Regions from separate parts of the Giesbergeria giesbergeri genome, predicted to be linked through region 4. Evidence: predicted binding sites of a transcription regulator. Region 4 holds the regulator's gene; each other region holds the start of a gene.
What was found. The regulator sigma-54, encoded in region 4, starts transcription at its own class of promoters, with help from an activator protein. The targets are predictions, from matches to a motif close to TGGCANGNAANCTGCTTT.
Positions count from the first base shown of each region.

Region 1: the regulator sigma-54 is predicted to act here: its motif matches at 1,877-1,894, upstream of ACYVB2_RS12705 (pilin).
Region 2: the regulator sigma-54 is predicted to act here: its motif matches at 1,900-1,917, upstream of glnA (type I glutamate--ammonia ligase).
Region 3: the regulator sigma-54 is predicted to act here: its motif matches at 1,564-1,581, upstream of ACYVB2_RS08620 (TorF family putative porin).

Region 1 is NZ_BAAGYJ010000008.1:126,775-131,793, forward strand. Features, by position in the region: gene ACYVB2_RS12700 (FkbM family methyltransferase) at 1-1,279, opposite strand, end outside; gene ACYVB2_RS12705 (pilin) at 1,399-1,824, opposite strand; gene ACYVB2_RS12710 (tetratricopeptide repeat protein) at 1,929-3,707, opposite strand; gene ACYVB2_RS12715 (tetratricopeptide repeat protein) at 3,704-5,019, opposite strand, start outside.
Region 2 is NZ_BAAGYJ010000001.1:266,826-271,844, reverse strand. Features, by position in the region: gene ACYVB2_RS01280 (hypothetical protein) at 1-212, opposite strand, end outside; gene glnA (type I glutamate--ammonia ligase) at 436-1,851, opposite strand; gene ACYVB2_RS01270 (competence/damage-inducible protein A) at 1,995-2,813, opposite strand; gene ACYVB2_RS01265 (EI24 domain-containing protein) at 2,827-3,705, opposite strand; gene ACYVB2_RS01260 (FadR/GntR family transcriptional regulator) at 3,834-4,619, shown strand; gene ACYVB2_RS01255 (Bug family tripartite tricarboxylate transporter substrate binding protein) at 4,740-5,019, shown strand, end outside.
Region 3 is NZ_BAAGYJ010000003.1:140,605-145,623, forward strand. Features, by position in the region: gene ACYVB2_RS08610 (ammonium transporter) at 1-377, opposite strand, end outside; gene glnK (P-II family nitrogen regulator) at 404-742, opposite strand; gene ACYVB2_RS08620 (TorF family putative porin) at 795-1,523, opposite strand; gene ACYVB2_RS08625 (YifB family Mg chelatase-like AAA ATPase) at 1,741-3,267, shown strand; gene ACYVB2_RS08630 (hypothetical protein) at 3,354-3,560, shown strand; gene ACYVB2_RS08635 (GspE/PulE family protein) at 3,579-5,019, shown strand, end outside.
Region 4 is NZ_BAAGYJ010000013.1:38,166-43,184, forward strand. Features, by position in the region: gene ACYVB2_RS14910 (thiol:disulfide interchange protein DsbA/DsbL) at 1-461, shown strand, start outside; gene lptA (lipopolysaccharide transport periplasmic protein LptA) at 560-1,198, shown strand; gene lptB (LPS export ABC transporter ATP-binding protein) at 1,195-1,977, shown strand; gene ACYVB2_RS14925 (RNA polymerase factor sigma-54) at 1,982-3,568, shown strand; gene def (peptide deformylase) at 3,583-4,122, opposite strand; gene ACYVB2_RS14935 (methyl-accepting chemotaxis protein) at 4,144-5,019, opposite strand, start outside.

The DNA.
Region 1 (5,019 bases), on a different contig from region 4:
CTGGTAATTTTGTGTTTAATTCAATGATGACGCTTTTGACTTTAGGATCTTTTAAGGTTTTCTGAGCGCCTTCAATGACTTTGTGCTCAAAACCATCAACATCGATTTTGACAAAATCTGGAATAGGCAGAGTTCCAGTAGCAACTAACTCGTCAATCGTGGTGGAAAAAGCACCTTGAACAAAAGCATGGCCACGAGGTTTCAGATCAAATCCAACATCTGCACCAAAACTATGGCACGATCCTCCTGTGTCAAATCCTGAGAGAAATAGTTTATCTGCACCAGTTTTATTTGATATTGCCAAGGGAAAGGCTAATAATTTCTCACTCAATTTATTTATTGAAATGTTTTGATTCAAAGCAGCGTAGTTTTGGCTTTCAGGCTCAAAGGCATAGACTTTTGCTTGAGAAACTACTGCTGCAAAAATGCTATACATACCAACATTCGCCCCTATGTCCAGAAAAACTGAATCTTTAGGGATCGATTCTAACCAACGAACAGTGTGAGGCTCTTTTTCATAAAAGCTATTAACGCGCCAAGCCGTCATTTGATTGGGCGTAGTAAACAGGATTTTATTGTCGCCGTGTTTTACTACTCCAACTGGAATCTTTCGTGATGATTCGGATGGGGTTGTGTTACTTTCTTCTTCTTTCTTTGAGAAAGGCTTAAAATCTTCTGGGATAATTATTGATTCTTGAAAATTCAATCCTCTTAATATCAAGGCAAACTCAAATCCGGGCTGCTCTTTGATGCCAATAATATCAAACCTCTTTTCAAAGCGATCTTGCCACCAAGAAAAAGGTTGAACAGTCAAATGTGCGTTTCGGCCATCAGCCAGTTTCTTCACTGCTGGCCGTGTTGCCACAGTGATCAAAGCAATTTTTTTTGTGAGACGACTTAGATCATCTAGAACATGATCAATAAATTCTGGCTCTACATGCTCCAGTACATCTGTACAGACCAGTAAGTCACTCGGCATTGGAGGTTTATCTAATCCCGGAATGGCTGGATCAAACCCCAATATTTTTATATCAGGTAAAGACTGGGCTAATGTTTGTTTGCCACAACCGTAATCAAGAACAGAGCTTGATTTGGATTGCTGTAGCAAATATTGAACTGTAGTGGCCCATTGTCTTCCACTGGTTCCATAATCTGATCTTTCTAAATGTAACTGCGCATTCAGTTGAGCGTATTCATGAGAAATTGTCTTTGACTTTTCATTCTGAGTATTTTTGTTTTCTGATGATTGAAATACGGAGGCCAAGACGTTGCGCAGCATAATATTTAAATGGAAATAATATTTATTAATGTGTAGAAATAAAAAAGCCCACTCGGTAGAAATCGAGTAGGCTTTTATTATTTGACATCCCTGATATAAGGGAGCAGATTAGTTCAATATCAGTCTTGACGGCAAGAAGAAGGTTCCAGCTTTGCGGGGGTAACGCCACAAGACCAAACCACAGTCTTACCAGTAGAGTTCCAGGAAGGAGTCAAAGTAACAACCACTGCGGTACCGGCACCGGCAAATTCGGAATCCCGACCGTTAATAGTGATAACACCGTTAGCGTCAGAAACATCTGCGGCACTAACCTTGCCTGCAACGCCAGGAGATTCGACACCAGTGGCCGAAATACCGTTGGAATTTTGCGATGCTTCGGTAATTGCTGTGCGAGCAGAAGATGCAGCCAACAACAACTCAGACGCCTTGGCGCGCAAAGTGTAATCTTGGTAAGCGGGCAAAGCTACAGCAGCCAGAATACCAATGATCGCCACCACAATCATCAGTTCAATCAGGGTAAAACCCTGTTGCAAAGTACGTTTCATGTTACGACTCCTAATTCATAAAATGCAACCCACCACAGGCTGCCAATCCTATTAAGCAAAATCTGGGCCACCCCAATTTGCTGAGGTTAAGCAGATTTTCTCTGTCATTTTTGTCTTTTTTGGAGTGCAAATGACAAATTTTGGCAAGCATCTTTCCAGTTTCCTGCATCGGTTTGACGGAACAGGTGTGCTGATGGATACCAAGGCATACTGTTACCAGATGCTTGATAGCGCCATCCAGGCACATGTGGCACCAGCACCCAGACTTCTTTTCCCAAGGCTCCACTTAGGTGGACAATGGAAGTGCAAACTGTGATGACCAAGTCAAGCGCCATCACTAATGCAGCAGTTTCATCATAGTCTGGTATAACTTCAGGAAAATCATGCACTCTGCCTGGTGCTAGGCTGGAGAATTCTGCCAAATCTTCTTGATAGTTGCCATACTGCAAATTAATGAATTGGCAGTTGGGTGTATTAAGAATACTCTTCCAATCTTGTGCTGTTGTACTGCGTACGCGACCTCGCGTTAAAGGTACTCCACCACGCCAAGATATTCCTATTTTTACTCCTGGGCCACAATCATTTAACCGATTGGCCCAATAAGCTATTCGATCGGGATCTGCTTTTAAATAGCCATGATGATCTGGAAATTTATTTCTATTTTGACGAAATAAAGCGGGTAAATCACCTGAGGCAATTTGAAAGTCTGGTTGTGGATAATCTTTTAACCAACGTGTGCTTCGCTCGCGCTCTGAGGCAACTACAGAAATTCCTGAAAATGACCGAATAAATAACTTTTCTAGACGAGGCTCGCATTCTAATATAAGATGCCCTACACGTTTCTTTGCTTCTAAAACACAAGAAGAAAACATAATCTCGTCTCCCAAGCCTTGATCTGCCAAGACAAGAAGGGTTTTATTCAATGCCTCTTCTCCATGCCATATTGCAAATGGCATCGCTCGCCATGATGATGCTTTGGTCAGAAAACGTGATCCATAAAATTCCCATCCTCTCTCCCAATTGCCCATTGCTAGTTCGCATTGTGAAAGATACCAAGATACATTAGAATCTTTGGGGTATTGAGTGTGAAGCTTTCTATATAAAATTAAGGCTTCGTTCCATCTGGCACTATATTGGTAACACATTGCTAAATGTAGCTCTAGTGTTAATGGGATTGGGATGGAATTTTTCTCGCAAATCTCTCGGGCTTTAATGTAGGCTATTAGAGCAGATGCATCATTGTCTTGTACCAGCTCAACATGACCTAAAGCGGTCCAGGCGGTGACGTTTTCTGGGTCTTTGGATAAAACCTTTTTGTACGCATCCACTGCATCTGGCCAAGATCTTAGGGCATGCAGTGTTTGGGCAATTTGTAGGTTAATTAGATTTTCATGCTTTTCATCAGAAAATGATAAAGCAGTTTTGTAGGCATCAAGTGCTTGATTGTATTTTTCTTGTCTTGCAAGAATATCTCCATATCGGAGCCAAGCTTTAAGATGATTTTCATCTAAAGCCAATGCTGTATTGATGGAGTCTAGAGCGCCTTGAATATCTTTCATTGCCAACAGTGTTTCTCCTTGTTGGTAATGAACTTCTGCTGGATTTTCGTGATCTAATAAAGATCGTTCTGCCCATTGAATTGAATCAGAAAATTTTCCTTGTAATCTGTATAGTTTTGCCATCTGTAGCATGGCTACGGAGTTGGCAGTGTCTTCTTGTAAGAGTTCGTTGAGTGATTTTTCGGCTGCTTCAATGTCACCCTTCTCTAGAAGATCATCTATTTTAGATAGTGCAATATTTTCTCGGTTGTTTTCTGTGGGGTTGGTTGTTGTAGTAAGTGATGGGGTGTTATTGCGCCGCTGGCGCAACCAGCGGAAAATCATTTATTTTTTCCTTCAGTGATTGTGGTTGAATTGTTAGTTGTTTTCCATGTTTGCAAATCAGTACTAAGCTGTTTTATGGGTGCTTCCCAGTTGCTGTGAGGTGCTTGGCGGATCAGGTTTAGTGATGGATACCACCAAGATTTTTTACTATTGATTCCATATCGCCAATTGGGGTTGCTTGGAACCAAAACCCAGCCATCTTTACCCAAGCCACCTGTTAAATGTGCTTGAGTATTGCATACTGTAACTACTGCATCCAGTGCTTGCGTTATTGCAGCAGCAGCGTCCATGTCTACCAATGATTCAGGCCAGTGCCATACCTGCAAATTTAATGCTTCAGCCGCTTCATTTAAGGTTGATTCCACTTCCCCATATTGAAGACATATTGGCTGAATACCAATGCTTTGCAACTCTCGGAGTAAAGCAATTGGATTAATACTGCGTTGTACAGTACCTGAGCGCAGCATTCCTCCCCGCCAACTCACACCCACATAGGGGCCAGGGCCGCGTGCTAACAATTTATTGCGCCAATACTCCACTTGTGTAGAATCGGCTTTAAGGTAGGGAAGATACTGTATAGATTGATGAGAATAGCTGCGATAAAGACGTGGCAAACTTCCGATAGGTATTTCGTACTGACAGTCAATGTCATTCAGCCAATCAATGCTTTGATCGCTGCGTTCACGACCTATTACCTTTAATGCAGGAAACGAACGTTGTAATAAACCTTGAAGGCGTGGTTCTGTCTCAAGAACTACATGTGTATTCCAGCCAGAAGTTTGAGCCAACAAATCTGGTATGCAACTGGCAAATATAATAATGTCACCTAACCCCTGTTCAGAATGAACTAATAAACCTTGATGGGGAATAGGGGTTCCTTCCCATGATTCTAGCGGCCATTGGCGAACAGGTGACTCATCTACCAATCGACGGGCTTCATAATGCTCAAATCCTACATCAAAACGACCTAGCAACATCTCTAATTGACCTAGGCCACCCTTTGCCTGTGCATTGTCAGGTTCTAAAGTTAATGCATGTTGATAGGCAGATTCTGCCTCAGGGTAACGAGCCTGTGCTGAGCGTAATTTTCCTAAAGAAATATATCCGCCAGTATCATGAGGATCTCGTTCGAAGGCTGTGGTTAATGCAGAATCGGCTTGCTCCCATTCGCCTGCATCTGTGAGAATGTCAGCTAAAATTACCCAAGTCCGCGCACTTTCACCCTTGAATTTAATGGCTTGTTGAGCAGAAATCAGTGCATCGCTCAAGTTTTCAACATCGCATTGTGCCAAAGCTAGATTGCTCCAAGCCA
Region 2 (5,019 bases), on a different contig from region 4:
GCAGTGCTGCTGCGTGGGCTGGCGGGGTTGGACTGCAATACGGTGACATTGCCCCCATCTACCGGTTTGCAGCCGCGCTCACGGGCTTGGTTGGCATTGTTGGTGTACTCATTGCCACAACGGTAGATGCGGTCCTGTGCCCCAGCAACCACAGGGGCTCCCAGAAGGGCGAACAGCAGGCCCGAGAGCCAGATGAAGCGTGTTTTTTTCATGAATTTTCTCGCCTGGAACATGCAGGGGGTATGCGCCAGAGTATCTGCGAAACACTCTCCTGCTCCAACGAACAAACCGCCGCGACACCCCGACAGCAGGTGGGATGTAGGCCAGCCGTACAGGTTCCGTGGCAGTGCATGATAGGGTGCGACCATGAAAAAAGGCGGTGTATATCACCGCCTTGTGTCTTGCATGTGGGCCAATAAGGCCCAGCATCAGAGTTTACAGCGAGTAGTACATGTCGTACTCGACCGGATGCACGGCCATGCGGAAGCGGGTCACTTCGCTCATCTTCAGCTCAATGTAGGCATCGAGCATGGAGTCGGAGAACACGCCACCCTTGGTCAGGAAGGCGCGGTCTTGGTCGAGGTGCTCCAGTGCTTGATCCAAGCTGTGGCACACGGTAGGCACCAGCTTGTCTTCTTCGGGGGGCAAATGGTACAAGTCCTTGGTGGCAGCTTCGCCGGGATGGATCTTGTTTTCCACGCCGTCCAGACCCGCCATCAGCAGGGCGGCAAAACCCAAGTAGGGGTTCATCAGTGGATCGGGGAAGCGGGCCTCGACGCGGCGACCCTTGGGGTTGGACACGTAGGGGATACGGATAGAAGCCGAGCGGTTTTTGGCCGAGTAGGCCAGCTTGACGGGGGCTTCAAAGTGGGGCACCAGGCGCTTGTAGCTGTTGGTGCCGGGGTTGGTGATGGCGTTCAGGGCGCGGGCGTGCTTGATGATGCCACCGATGTAGTACAGGGCAAAATCGCTCAGGCCCGCATAGCCGTCACCGGCGAACAGGTTTTTGCCGTCTTTCCAGACCGATTGGTGAACGTGCATGCCAGAGCCGTTGTCGCCGTGGTAGGGCTTGGGCATGAAGGTGGCGGTCTTGCCGTAGGCATTCGCCACGTTGTGGATCACGTACTTTTGCAGCATGGTCCAGTCGGCGCGCTCTACCAGCGTGCTGAACTTGGTACCGATTTCGTTTTGACCTGCGCCTGCCACTTCGTGGTGGAACACTTCGACTGGAATGCCCAAGGATTCGAGAATCAAAGACATTTCAGCGCGCATGTCTTGCGTGCTGTCGACGGGGGGCACAGGGAAGTAGCCGCCCTTGACGGTGGGGCGGTGACCACGGTTGCCGCCGTCGAGCTTGGCGCCGGTGTTCCAAGGGGCTTCGTATTCTTCGATTTCGTAGAAGGTGTTGTGTGGCTCGGTGCCCCAACGGATGCCATCAAAAATGAAGAATTCTGGCTCTGGCCCAAAGAAGGCGGTGTCGCCCAAACCAGATGCCTTCAGGTAGGCTTCTGCACGCTTGGCGATGGAGCGGGGGTCACGGTCGTACGACTTGCCATCGCTGGGCTCGATCACGTCACAGGTCAGCACCAGGGTGGGCTCTTCAAAGAAGGGGTCTACCACGGCAGTGTTGGGGTCGGGGATCAGTTGCATGTCGGAGGCTTCAATGCCTTTCCAACCAGCAATGGAGGAGCCATCAAAAGCATGGCCCGACGAGAACTTGTCTTCATCAAAATGCGACACCGGCACCGTGGTGTGGTGTTGCTTGCCACGGGTATCGGTGAAACGGAAGTCAACAAACTTGACTTCGTTTTCTTTCACCATGTTCATCACGTCCGCAACGGTCTTGGCCATCAGGTTCTCCTGGAAAAACGCTCGTTGAAAAAATGGATATGTCCGGTCAAAGCAGATTACATGCCAGCCACAACCCACATTGTGCCTGTTCGTGCCAAGGCAACGAGGCCGTTGTGGGGGCATTACTCGGCTTTTGACGATACTCAGAGATTGCGCACCAATTCGGGGCTGCATTTGGCACCAAATTGGTGCAGTCGTGCACGCAAATCGACCCAAGCGGCAGGTACGGCGGTAGCTGGGCCTTTGACGCCCAATTCAATATGGCGCCCATGTACGGGGTGATCCACACTGGGGAGACTGAACACGCGCACTTCAGGATGGGCCTGTTCGATCTGTTCCATCATAGGTGTCAGAGTGGCTTCTATCGCACCATAGACGAGCACAGAATGCTCGGTTTGTGGTGCTTGGTGGAACAGGTGGTGGTATTGCTGTTCTAGCACCCATTCCACCATCGGCCATGCCATGACTGGAAAGCCGGGCACAAAATGCACTGCACCACCGCTGGGCACGCTGCAACTGAAACCCGGAATTTTGTTGTATGGATTGGGAATGATGCGGGCGCCCACCGGAAACACGCCCATTTGCAGGCGTTGTATGTTGTCGGGGCGTTCTGGCTCGAATGGCACTCCCTGCTCTTGGGCTGTGTCTTGTATGCGTTCGCGGATCAGGGCGGCTGCTTGTGGGTGCAACTCCAGTGCTACGCCCAAGGCGCGGGCAGCGCATTGGCGGGTGTGGTCGTCGGGGGTGGCGCCAATGCCGCCAGTGCTGAACACCACGTCGCCTGACGCAAAGGCCCGCGCCAAAGTAGCGGTGATGCGGTCGGGGTCGTCTCCTACATACTCGGCATAAGACAGGGACAGTCCACGCGCTGCCAGCAGTTCGATGACTTTGCCCAGATGCTTGTCAGCACGCTTGCCCGAGAGGATTTCATCGCCAACGATGATGAGACCAAATTTTTGCATGGGGGTTGCTCTTTCAGGAAACGGGGGGAGGCAGCTGTTGTGTGCTCTCGGGGGGGCAGGTCACCACGGGCGGCTGCACGTCTGGCACAGGGGATGGCTGCTCGGCCCGCAATTGTTGCAGTGCTGCCAGACAAAAGTGCACAAACCACAATGACGAAAAGGCAAACACCAGTGCGTAAATCCAGATAGCCAAAGGCACCAAGATAAAGAAGGCTGCCACAAACAGCACCCCCGAAGCCCAGACAATGGCTGGTGCTGCCCCGAGGTAGCCACAGACTACTCCCATCAGCAGCAATGTCATGCGGTGGCGCCGCAGCAGTTCTTCGCATTCGGCTTTGCTGGCGTGTTCTGCCAACGCATCAAAGGCCATGACCCGGTAGGTCAGCCAGCCCCAGATCAGGGGCGGCAAAATCAGCACCAGTGGCGGAATCAACCACAGGGGCATGGACAGCAACAGCACCACCAGTGCCACCAGGGTGGAGCCTAGAGACCAGACCACGCTGTGCAGAAATGAGCCCCCGTGTTGGCGCTCCAAGGTTGGGAAACGCCTTTGTCCTACCAAGGAGACCAGCATGGGCGTCATGAGAAAAGCGACCGCCAAAAGGGACACCAGCACGATCAACGGGGTAAGCAGCACCACCACCAGCACGGGGGCCAACACGCCTGTGGCGTTGTGGAGTCCTTGTTGTTGCAGCCAAGCCCATAGCGGAGCCAGCCAAGTGCTGGCCTCTAGTGCCGCAGACATGGCCGCTATGGCACTACCCCAATAAAAGTAGCCTCCGCCTAGCGCCAATATGACCATCAAAGCCAGTGGCAAGACAGACCACGCTATCACACGGGGCAGCATGCAGTATGCCAAGGCACGGAAAAAGGAGTCCATGAGGAGAGCCATGCTTTCAAGGATACCTGTTGCGGGTCAGGAGGTCATGGGCATAGGGTTTTGCGCTGGGGTGAATAGGCACTCAATCTGGAGTTTAATGATATGTTGTCATACAACATAAACAGATTATCATTGCTGGTATGGAAAGTTCTACAAAGGGGTTTCCCTCCGTCACGCAGCCTAGCCATTTGCCTTTGCGTGGCAAATCTGGGCACAGTGGGCGCAATTTGGCTACCCTGCTGTTTGAGGAATACTCAAGCAAAATTCGCAACGGTTTGCTCAACGAGGGAGACAAGTTACCGACCGAGTCGGCCTTGGTGCGCACCTACGAGGTCAGTCGTACCGTGGTGCGAGAGGCGCTGTCACGTTTGCAGGCCGCTGGCTTGGCCGAGACGCGCCACGGCATTGGCACGTTTGTGCGTGCTTCGCAGGCGGCTCCCACGTTGTCTCTGAATGCAGAAGAACTCAGTGCCTCGGTAGATGTGATGGCCGTGCTGGAGTTGCGCATTGGCCTAGAAACTGAAAGTGCGGGATTGGCTGCGTTGCGACGCACTCCAGACCAGCTTGAGGGTATCAGGGCGGCCTTGTCTGCTTTTGAGCAGGCTTTTCAGCGCGGTGAAGACACGGTGGCCCACGACTTCACTTTTCATATTCGCATTGCAGAGGCTACGGGCAACCCTTATTTTGCCGACATTCTGCGCCACTTTGGCGCATTGCTTATTCCCCGCAAACGCATCGTTTCGCAGCCCCAGCGAGACCCTGATTATCTGCCCCGCGTCAACCGGGAGCATGATGAAATTTTGCGTGCCATAGAGCGCCAAGATGCGGAGTCGGCCCGCGCTGCAATACGCATCCATCTGACCAACAGCCGCGAGCGGTTGCGTTTGGCACAGCAAATCAGTGGGTTGGCGGCTTCCCGCACCTGACCCGCACACCACGCCGTGCCCAACACCTAGGGTTATTACTGAGACAGCAGCCAGCAAACGCAGGCCACAATACATCCAAGTTGTATGACAACCTACAACTTAAATTCTGGAGACAAGCCTATGCAACGACAACAATTCCTTCGCGCTGCTTGTGCAGCCACCATGCTGGTGGCCTGTGGTGGCGCGCTGGCCCAGAACCCAGGAAACTGGCCTACCAAGACCCTGCGCATTGTGGTGCCCTACCCACCGGGGGGGAGTTCTGACATCATTGCCCGCACTATTGGCCCGCTGCTGTCACAGCAACTCAAGCAGCCGGTCATCATTGAAAACAAGGCAGGCGCCAATGGCAATCTGGGGGCCGATTTTGTTGCCAAGTCCCCTGCCGATGGGCATACCCTGT
Region 3 (5,019 bases), on a different contig from region 4:
ATCATCGAGAAGATGACAAACACTTGCACTAGCACCGACAGCATGTTCTTGGAGCGGCCCAAGCCGCCGTAGAACAGGGCCAAGCCTGGGATGATCATCAAAATGACCAACAGGGTCGAGGTGAGCATCCAGGCGGTGTCACCAGAGTTGAGTGTGGGGGCCGGGGCTGCTGCAGCCTCAGGGGCCGCAGCTGCTTCAGCCACGGGAGCCGGGGCTGCTGCTGGAGCTGCTACGGCAGCGGCTGGCTCGGCGCTGGCAGTGGCAGCAGGAGCCACCACAGCCGCAGGCTCGGGGGCTGCCGCAGTTTGGGCAGAAGCGGGCAGCGCACTGACCAGCACACCCAAACCCAGCAAAACGGAGGCAAGTAGTTTTTTCATGGCAATCTCTCGCTATGGGGGTGGCCCTAGAGGGCTTCCGGGCCGGTTTCGCCAGTGCGGATACGAACCACCTGCTCTAGGGGCGAGACAAAAATCTTGCCGTCGCCAATCTTGCCGGTGCGGGCTGCGGTCTCGATGGCCTCGATGGTGCGCTCGACCAGATCGTCAGCAATGGCTGCTTCGAGCTTGACCTTGGGCAGGAAGTCGACCACGTATTCGGCACCCCGATACAGTTCGGTGTGGCCCTTTTGCCGGCCAAAGCCCTTGACCTCGGTCACTGTGATGCCTTGCACGCCGATGTCCGAGAGCGCCTCGCGCACCTCGTCGAGCTTGAAGGGCTTGATGATGGCAGTCACCATTTTCATCGGTTTTTCTCCAGAAAAAGGGCGCGCCGGGGCGCCCACGGGGGTTATGGGGTTAGAGCGTCTTGGTCAGAGTGACGAGCAGACGGGCCTTGTTGACATCGCCAAAATAGGCTTTCTTGTTGGCACCCACTACAGCAGCACCCAGCGACAGGCCACTGCCCAAGTCATAGGCACCACCCACGCTGTAGTCCACATAGTTGGGAACGCCCAAATCTTTGATGTCGCTGGAGAAGCGAGTAAAGCCCACCGAGGCCTTGAAGGTGACGCTGGGCATCACTTCTTTGGCAAAGGCCACGTTCAGGTAGCCAGTGTTGCGGCCCCGATTGCCAGAGCCTTTGGCACCAGCCCAGCCGAAATAGTCTTTAGAGACGGTGTGCGAGTATTTGGCGGTGACGGGGCCAAAAGTGGCAGCACCGTAGAGTTCGGTGGTGTTGCCCACGCTGTTGCCCGGATACAAATAGGCCAGCGCCCCTACGTCCATATCGACATCACCTGCCTTGAACTTGTAGCCGCCGTACACGTCCACTTCCAGCGAGTTGCCGTTGAGCCAGTCTACGCTGGAGTTCCAGTTGCCGACATACCAGCCGGTGTCACCAAAGGCATAGTCAAAACCACCTTGCAGCGCAGGCTTGACGGCTTTGCTGCGGCTGGCGTCCTGATCTTGACCACGGAACTTATAGTTGGTGGTCAGGCTCAGGTTGCCGGTGACTTGGGCGCTGGCCAGCAGGGGCAGCGCGCAGGCCAAAGCGACGCCGAGGGTTTTGAGGGATGCTGCAATCATGGTTCCTCCAGTGGGGATGGTTGAATGGTTCGGTACTCTCCAAGCACAGAGCGTGCCAACTTGCCTGACTTCCAAGGGGCGATGGTGGGCAGTAGCCGCCACTGTTGCAGTGACAATATGGCAACGCCAAGATGGATGCACTTTTTTGGTGCAGTCCGATGCTGCCGTTGGGGGGCAAGATCTGGCCCTACCGCACCTGTCTGGGGAGAATGAGCAAATGAGTCTTGCGCTAGTGCAAAGTCGTGCCCTGTTGGGCTTGCAGGCTCCACCTGTGACGGTGGAGGTGCATCTGGCCAATGGCCTGCCCAGTTTCACGTTGGTGGGGCTGGCAGATGTGGAGGTTAAAGAGGCCCGAGAGCGTGTGCGTTCGGCGCTCCAGAATGCGGGGCTGGAGTTTCCGCACAACAAGCGCATTACGGTCAATCTGGCCCCGGCAGACTTGCCCAAAGATTCGGGGCGGTTTGATTTGCCCATTGCTTTGGGCATCTTGGCTGCCAGTGGCCAAATTGATGCTGCGCGGCTGGCAGGGTATGAGTTTGCGGGCGAGTTGTCGCTATCGGGCCAATTGCGGCCTGTGCGGGGGGCATTGGCCACCAGTTTGGCTTTGCATACCGGGCAGGTGCAGGCGCGGCTGGTATTGCCGCCGGGCAGCGCCGAGGAGGCGGCGTTGGTGCCCCATGCCCAGGTCTACCGTGCGCGCCATTTGCTGGATGTGGTGCAACAGTTTTTGCCGCAGGGCAGCGTGCCCCCTGCTGAGGGCGAGGGGTGGGCACGCATGGGTGCCCAGCCTGTACAAGGTGAGGCTGTGGGTGCAGATTTGGCCGACGTCAAAGGACAGGTGGGTGCCCGCCGGGCGCTGGAAATTGCGGCTGCCGGGGGGCACAGTTTGTTGCTGTTGGGGCCGCCAGGCTCGGGCAAATCGATGCTGGCGCAGCGTCTGGCGGGGGTGTTGCCCGCCATGTCGGTCGATGAAGCCTTGCAAAGTGCTGCGGTAGCCAGTTTGGCGGGGCGCTTTGCGCTGGAACGCTGGGGGCAGCGCCCCACCTGCAGCCCACACCACACAGCCAGTGCGGTGGCACTGGTGGGCGGAGGCTCGCCACCGCGTCCAGGCGAGATCTCGCTGGCTGATCATGGGGTTCTGTTTCTGGATGAGTTGCCCGAGTTCTCGCGCACGGCCCTAGAGGCGCTGCGCGAACCGCTGGAGAGCGGACAAATCACGATTGCCCGTGCAGCCCAGCGGGCGCAGTTTCCCGCCCGTTTTCAATTGGTCGCAGCCATGAACCCCTGCCCCTGCGGTTATCTGGGGGCAGCCCACCGCGCCTGCCGCTGCACCCCAGATCAGGTGGCCCGTTATCAGGGCAAGCTCAGTGGCCCTTTGCTCGATCGTATTGATCTGCATGTGGAAGTGCCGACATTGCCTGCACAAGACCTCTTGGGCACGCCATCGGGCGAATCCAGTGCCGCAGTGCGGGCGCGCGTGGTGCAGGCGCGGGGTCGGGCGGTACAACGCCAGGGGTGTACCAACCAAGCATTGCAGGGGCAGGCGATAGACACACATTTGCTGCTAGAGCCTGCGGCGGCCCAATTTCTGCAACAGGCTGCCGCCCGGTTGGGCTGGTCGGCACGGGCCATGCACCGTGCCCTGCGGGTGGCCCGCACCATTGCCGATTTGGCCGGGGCGCAGCATACCCAAGTCGGTCATGTGGCAGAAGCCATGCAGTACCGGCGCGGGATGCACCACTGATGTGCCGTGGTAGTTTTGCCGTGGTGCTTTGGCTCGCCCCTGTGCATACTGCTTTTTCATCGCCTGATTGGATGTGTTTTTGAACCATGACGCCTGTCTCTTCTCCCCCACCAGGAACCGTATCCACTGAGGTGGTCGCCATTGACTGGCCCTTGCCGCCCGGTGGCGGCTATGTCCATGCCCCAGCCAGCCCCGAAGGGTTGAGTTGCCACATGGAGGCGATCAATGGGCAGGTGCGCAGCCTGTTGCTGGTGTCGGCCAATGAGGCCGGACGGTTTTTTCTGGTGCAGTAGCCCCCAGCACGCACCACCATGACCCTGCGCTTTGCGATGGTGCGTCGCCTGTGGTTGAGCAAGACGCTGCAAGCAACCACGGCCACGCCAGCGATAGACCGGCCCAGTCGCTTCTTGTTGACTCTGCGCCATGCTGATTTGGTGCAGGGCCAAACCGTGGGGCATGTAGAAAACGGTATGGGCTTGTTTTTGTTTCAGCCTTTGGAGGGGAATGGGCCGCTGGAATGTGTTTTTTACCCCCGCGAGGCCTATCAGAAGGTGCAATGGTTGGAGCCGGTGCCAGAAGCGGCCAGCCCCACGCCCGAACCTGTAGCTGCTGCACCTTCTGCACCGCCAGCACCAACCCCAGCACAGGAGGAGCCAACCTCCCTGTCCTCCTCGTTGTCGGGCAATGCAATTGTCGATCCCGAGCAACTCTTGGTGGCACTGGAGCAGCAGGCCCGTATGCCAGTGGTTCGCATTGGTGAGGCCTTGACGGCGCTGGGGCTGGTGACCAGAGAACAGTTGGCCGATGTGCTGGAGAAGCAAAAAACCGAGCGTGGCGCCCCATTGGGCGAGATGCTGGTGCAAAGCGGTCAGATTTCGCGCGAAGACTTGCAGATGGCACTGGTGCGCAAGATGGGCTACCCGGTCGTGGATGTGGCCCGGTTCCAAATCCATGCCGAGGCGCTGAAAAAAGTACCGTTTGCGATGGCCCAGCGTTTGCATGTCTTGCCATTGCTGCAACGTCCGGGACTGCTGGTGGTTGCCGCAGAAGACCCCTCCTTGCGTTCCACCATTGATGCACTGGAGTTCCTGACCCAGTCGCGTGTGTTGGCCGCGTTGGCCGGGGCGGTTCAACTGGCAGAACTGATTCAGCCCAGCTACGCGCATGCGGGGTTAGACACTTCTGGGGGCCAGACTGGGGGGCGGCCCCAAGAACAGGTTGTACCGGTGTCGGCCAGCGAATTGCGTGCCTCTTTGGAGCTGGACAGCAGCCAAGAGGAAGACACCGCAGACGTTGCGCCCCAGATCACCCAGACCGATAACTCACTGGTGCGACTGATCAACACCATGATCATCGATGCACAAAAGCAGGGCGTCTCGGACATCCACATCGAAACCTACCCCGGCAAGCGCAAGATACGAATTCGCTTTCGGCGCGATGGTGTGCTGGCACCTTACATGGAGTTGCCACACACTTACCGTTCGGCCTTGGTGGCCCGCATCAAGATCATGTGCGAATTAGACATCTCGGAGCGGCGCAAGCCCCAAGATGGCAAGATCAATTTCAACAAGTTTTCCAGCGGTCACCATTTGGAGTTGCGGGTAGCGACCATTCCTACCCAGGCCGGTGCCGAAGATGTGGTGCTGCGTTTGTTGTCATCGGCCAAGCCCGTAAGCCTCTCTGCTTTGGGGCTGTCACCCGCCAACCACCGCCAATTGACCGAGGCCGTAGAGCGTCCTTATGGCATGGTGC
Region 4 (5,019 bases):
GCTGCGGTCATTGCCACACCTTTGAACCCATGTTTCATAACTGGATCAAGGCAGCGCCAGCCAATTTGGTGGTGCGCCGCGTGCCGGTGGCCTTCAATGCCAGCTTTGTGCCAGCGCAAAAGTTGTATTACACCTTGGAAGGCCTGGGCAAAGTCGAGGCTCTGCATGCCCGTGCGTTTCGCGCCATTCATGTGGAAAAGCAGAAGCTGGCCAAGGACGACGACATCATGGCCTGGGCTGCCAAGCAGCCCGAATTGGACATGGCCAAATTCAAAGAGATGTACCAGTCCTTCAGCGTGGCTAACCAAGTGCGCCGCGCCACGCAATTGCAAGAAGCCTATGGGGTTGAAGGCACGCCATCTATGGGGGTGGCAGGCCGCTACTACACCGATGGCACGATGGCCGGTGGCTTGCAAGCCATGTTGCAGGTGGTCAACCACCTGACAACGGTCAAGGGTTGAGCCATCCCCCTTTCGTCTGCAACCACGGCCCGCTTTGGCGGGCTTTTTTGTGGCTGGCAGGCATCGCTACAATCGCCGCAAGATTCGTGCCTTTTTTGATGAACCGCCTCTTCACGCTCCCCCTGCTCGCCTGTTTGGCTGCTGCCCCGTTCACGCTGGCGCACGCTGAAAAGGCCGACCGCCATCAGCCCATGAACATTGAGGCCGATGCCCTGCGCCATGACGAATTGCAGCAAACCAGCGTGTTTACGGGCCGTGTGGTTCTGACCAAAGGTACCATCGTGCTGCGGGGTGAGCGTCTGGAAGTGCGCCAAGATGCCGATGGTTATCAGTCTGGTACCGTCACGGCGGCAGCAGGCCAACGGGCGTTCTTCCGACAAAAGCGTGATACCGCACCCGGCGCCCCTGAAGAATTTGTCGAGGGCGAAGGCGAACGCATTGAATACAACGGCCACAACGACACCGTGCGCCTATTGCGCCGTGCCGAGTTGCGCCGTTACCAAGGGGCCAAGTTACAAGATGAACTCACGGGGGCGGTGATCGTTTACAACAACCTGACGGATGTGTTCAGTGTGGATGGTCAGCAGCGCAGCCCTGAGGGGGCGTCAGCAACGTCGGGCGGACGTGTGCGTGCCATACTGGCTCCAAAGGCGACTACAGCTCCGGCCTCTCCTGTGGCACCTGCTTCTGCTCTGCCTTTGCGCCCCAGTTCTGCACTGGGTACTGACAAGCCATGAGTGCCGCACCCGCGCATGCCACCACCGAGGCAGCTACGGATAGCCGATTGGAGGTGCTGCATTTAGCCAAGTCTTATGGCAGCCGCCAGGTGGTCAAGGACGTATCGCTGGTTGTGCAAAAAGGCGAGGTAGTCGGTCTGCTGGGCCCCAATGGTGCAGGCAAGACCACTTCGTTTTATATGATCGTTGGTTTGTTGCCCAGCGATGGGGGTGATATTCGCATTGATGGGCAGTCGGTGGTGCGTATGCCTATCCATAAGCGTTCACGTCTGGGGTTGTCTTACCTACCGCAGGAAGCGTCTATCTTTCGCAAACTCACGGTACAAGAAAACGTGCGTGCCGTACTGGAGTTGCAACAAAATGCCGCGGGTCAGTCTTTGAGCAAGGCCGAAGTTGAGCAGCGTTTGCAGTCTTTGTTGGAAGAGCTGCGTGTCGACCATCTGCGAGACTCTCCTGCGCTTGCATTGTCTGGCGGCGAGCGGCGCCGGGTCGAGATTGCCCGTGCCTTGGCCACGCAGCCGCGTTTTATCCTGTTGGATGAGCCTTTTGCAGGCATCGACCCGATTGCCGTGATTGAAATTCAGCGCATCATCGGTTTTTTGAAAGCGCGCGGCATTGGCGTGCTCATTACCGACCACAACGTGCGCGAAACGCTGGGCATTTGTGACCACGCCTGCATCATCAGTGATGGTCGGGTGTTGGCACAGGGGACGCCTTCCGAGATTGTCAACAACGCCGAGGTGCGTCGGGTGTACCTGGGCGAACATTTCCGTATGTGAGCCGATGAAACCTGGCCTGTCTCTGCGTGTATCGCAGCACCTGACCCTGACGCCGCAGTTGCAGCAGTCTATTCGGCTGTTGCAGCTCTCGACGTTGGAGTTGGGCCAGGAAGTCGAGCAGATGCTGGCGGACAACCCCTTTTTGGAGCGCAACCCCGACGAAGCCTCGCGCGAGGAGTTTGGTTTGGCGCAGGCCGACACGCCCCCGCCAGAGGAGCCATATGCCGACTGGGCAGCCCCTGTGAGCAGCACCAGCAGTGCAGACAGCAGTCAGGCCACATTGACAGAGGCAGAGCAGGGCAACAGTGACAGCAGCAGCACCGAAGTGCTGGACTGGGAGGGCGATGGCAGTGTGGACATGGCCCCGGACGATAGTGAATGGGGTGGCGATGCCCCGGCCTGCAGCCGTGGCACTGACGAAGAAATGGATGTCAGTGCCACAGATTTGGCACATGGTCATGAATCACTGGCGGCATTCTTGCACCGACAAACGGTGGGTTTGCGCTTGTCTCCAGAGGATAAAGCCGCACTGTATTTTCTGATCGAATCACTCAACGAAGACGGTTATCTGGAGGATTCGCTGGAATCTTTGGCTCAAGGGTTGGCGGGTGAAGAGCACAGCGATGACATAGAGGAGCTGCTGCACCATTTCACGGTGGCCTTGCACTTGCTGCAAACGCTGGAGCCAACTGGTGTGGGGGCTCGCCACTTGGCTGAATGCTTGACACTGCAACTGGCAGCATTGGCCGCACATCCTGCGCCTGCCATCCCGCCTGAGACCATTGCATTGGCGCTGCGCATTTGCCAGCAGCCGCTGGAAGGGCTGGCCCGCCGCGATGTGCGCCGCTTGGCCCAAACCTGTGGGGCCACCGAGGAGCAAACCCGTGCAGCAATGGCCTTGATTGCCCGGCTGGAGCCGCGTCCGGGGCGGCCCTTTATCTCGGTAGAGCGCAACGCCATCATCCCAGACGTGCTGGTGCGCCGCATGGGGCATGGTCAGGCGGGGCACCAGTTCAGTGTGCAACTCAACCCCGAAGTGATGCCACGCCTGCGCATCCACGACATTTATGCGGGTGCCTTGCGTGGCCGTCGCCAAGACGAAGGCCATCAGGCTTTGCAACAGCGTTTACAAGAGGCCCGCTGGTTTATCAAAAACATTCAGCAGCGGTTTGACACTATCTTGCGGGTGTCACAAGCCATTGTGGAGCGCCAAAAGAATTTCTTTGTGCATGGCGAGTTGGCCATGCGTCCGCTGGTGCTGCGCGACATTGCCGACGAGCTGGGCCTGCACGAGTCCACAATCTCGCGGGTGACCACAGCCAAATACATGGCTACCCCCCAGGGTACTTACGAGCTGAAATACTTTTTTGGCTCGGGCTTGGGCACTGACAGTGGTGGCAATGCCTCCAGCACGGCTGTGCGCGCGTTGATCAAGCAGTTTATTGCTGCCGAGAACCCCGCCAAGCCCTTGTCGGACAACCAATTGGCTGAAATGCTCAAAGAGCAGGGCATTGAGTGTGCCCGTCGCACGGTGGCTAAATACCGTGAAGGATTAAAAATCCCCACGGCCACGCTGCGCAAAACGCTGTAGCGAGGCGGTGGGGGTTAATCGTTGGCGTCGGCCTGCAGTTCGGGAAACAGCACTTCGGTAAAGCCGAGCTGGCGCAAATCAGACATCCGTTGCGGATACAGGGTGCCTATCAGGTGGTCACACTCATGTTGCACCACTCTGGCGTGAAAGCCTTCGGCGATGCGCTCTATGGGCTGGCCCAGCACGTCCATGCCGGTGTAACGGATGCGGCTCCAGCGGGGCACCCGGCCCCGCAGCCCTGGCACCGACAGGCAGCCCTCCCAGTCCTCGGCTTGGGCGGCATCCAGCGGGGTAATCACGGGGTTGATCAACACAGTGGGGGGCACCAAGGGGCGATCTGGGTAACGCGGATTGGGCAAGTGCGAGCCAAAGACCACCACCTGCAAATGGACGCCAATTTGTGGCGCTGCCAACCCGGCACCATTGGCCGCCTGCATGGTGTCGTGCAAGTCCGTTACCAACTGGTGCAGCACTGGGGTGTTGAAGGCCGTAACAGGCTGGGCCGTGCGCCACAGGCGCGGGTCGCCCATTTTCAAGATGGTGTGGATGGTCATGGTCGATGCCGGTATGGGCTGTTAGCGTAGCAAGGCTGCAGGGCGTGCAGCCCGTGCTGCGGGTGTTGTGGCGTGCTGGTGATCGAGCTTGAACTCTGCCACCACATCGGCCAATTGTGTGGCTTGCTGTTGCAGGGCGTGGGCTGCCGCTGTGGCTTGTTCTACCAAGGCCGCATTTTGTTGTGTGCCTTGGTCCATCTGGTTGATAGAGGTACCAATGGCAGCAATGCCGCTGCTTTGTTCTTGGCTGGCGTGGCTGATTTCGGCGACGAGGGTGGTCATGCGGCGCACGCTGTCTACCACTTGTTCAATGGTGGTGCCTGCATCACGCACCAACTGACTGCCCGCATTGACTTGGGTAACGGAGTCATCAATCAGTGCCTTGATTTCTTTGGCCGCTGTGGCGCTGCGTTGGGCCAAAGTGCGCACTTCAGAAGCCACTACGGCAAAGCCCCGGCCTTGCTCGCCAGCCCGGGCTGCTTCCACGGCGGCATTCAATGCCAAGATGTTGGTTTGGAAAGCGATGGCATCGATTACGCCAATGATGTCCACAATCTTGCGGGCAGAGTTTTCTATGCCCCCCATCGTTTGCACCACCTGCCCCACCACTGTGCCGCCACGGGTGGCTACCTGCGAGGTTTCGGTGGCCAGCAGATTGGCCTGGCGGGCATTCTCGGCGTTTTGCAGTACGGTGGCGGTGAGCTCCTCCATGGCCGCAGCGGTCTGCCCCAGTGAGGAGGCTTGCTGTTCGGTGCGGGAGGACAGGTCTTGGTTGCCGCTGGCAATTTCTCGGGTGGCTTGGCGCACCGACTCGGAGGATTGGCGGATGCGCACCAAGACCCCAGCAATTTTGCCGACAAAGTCGTTGAAGGCTTGGGCAATGTGCGTCAGTTCGTC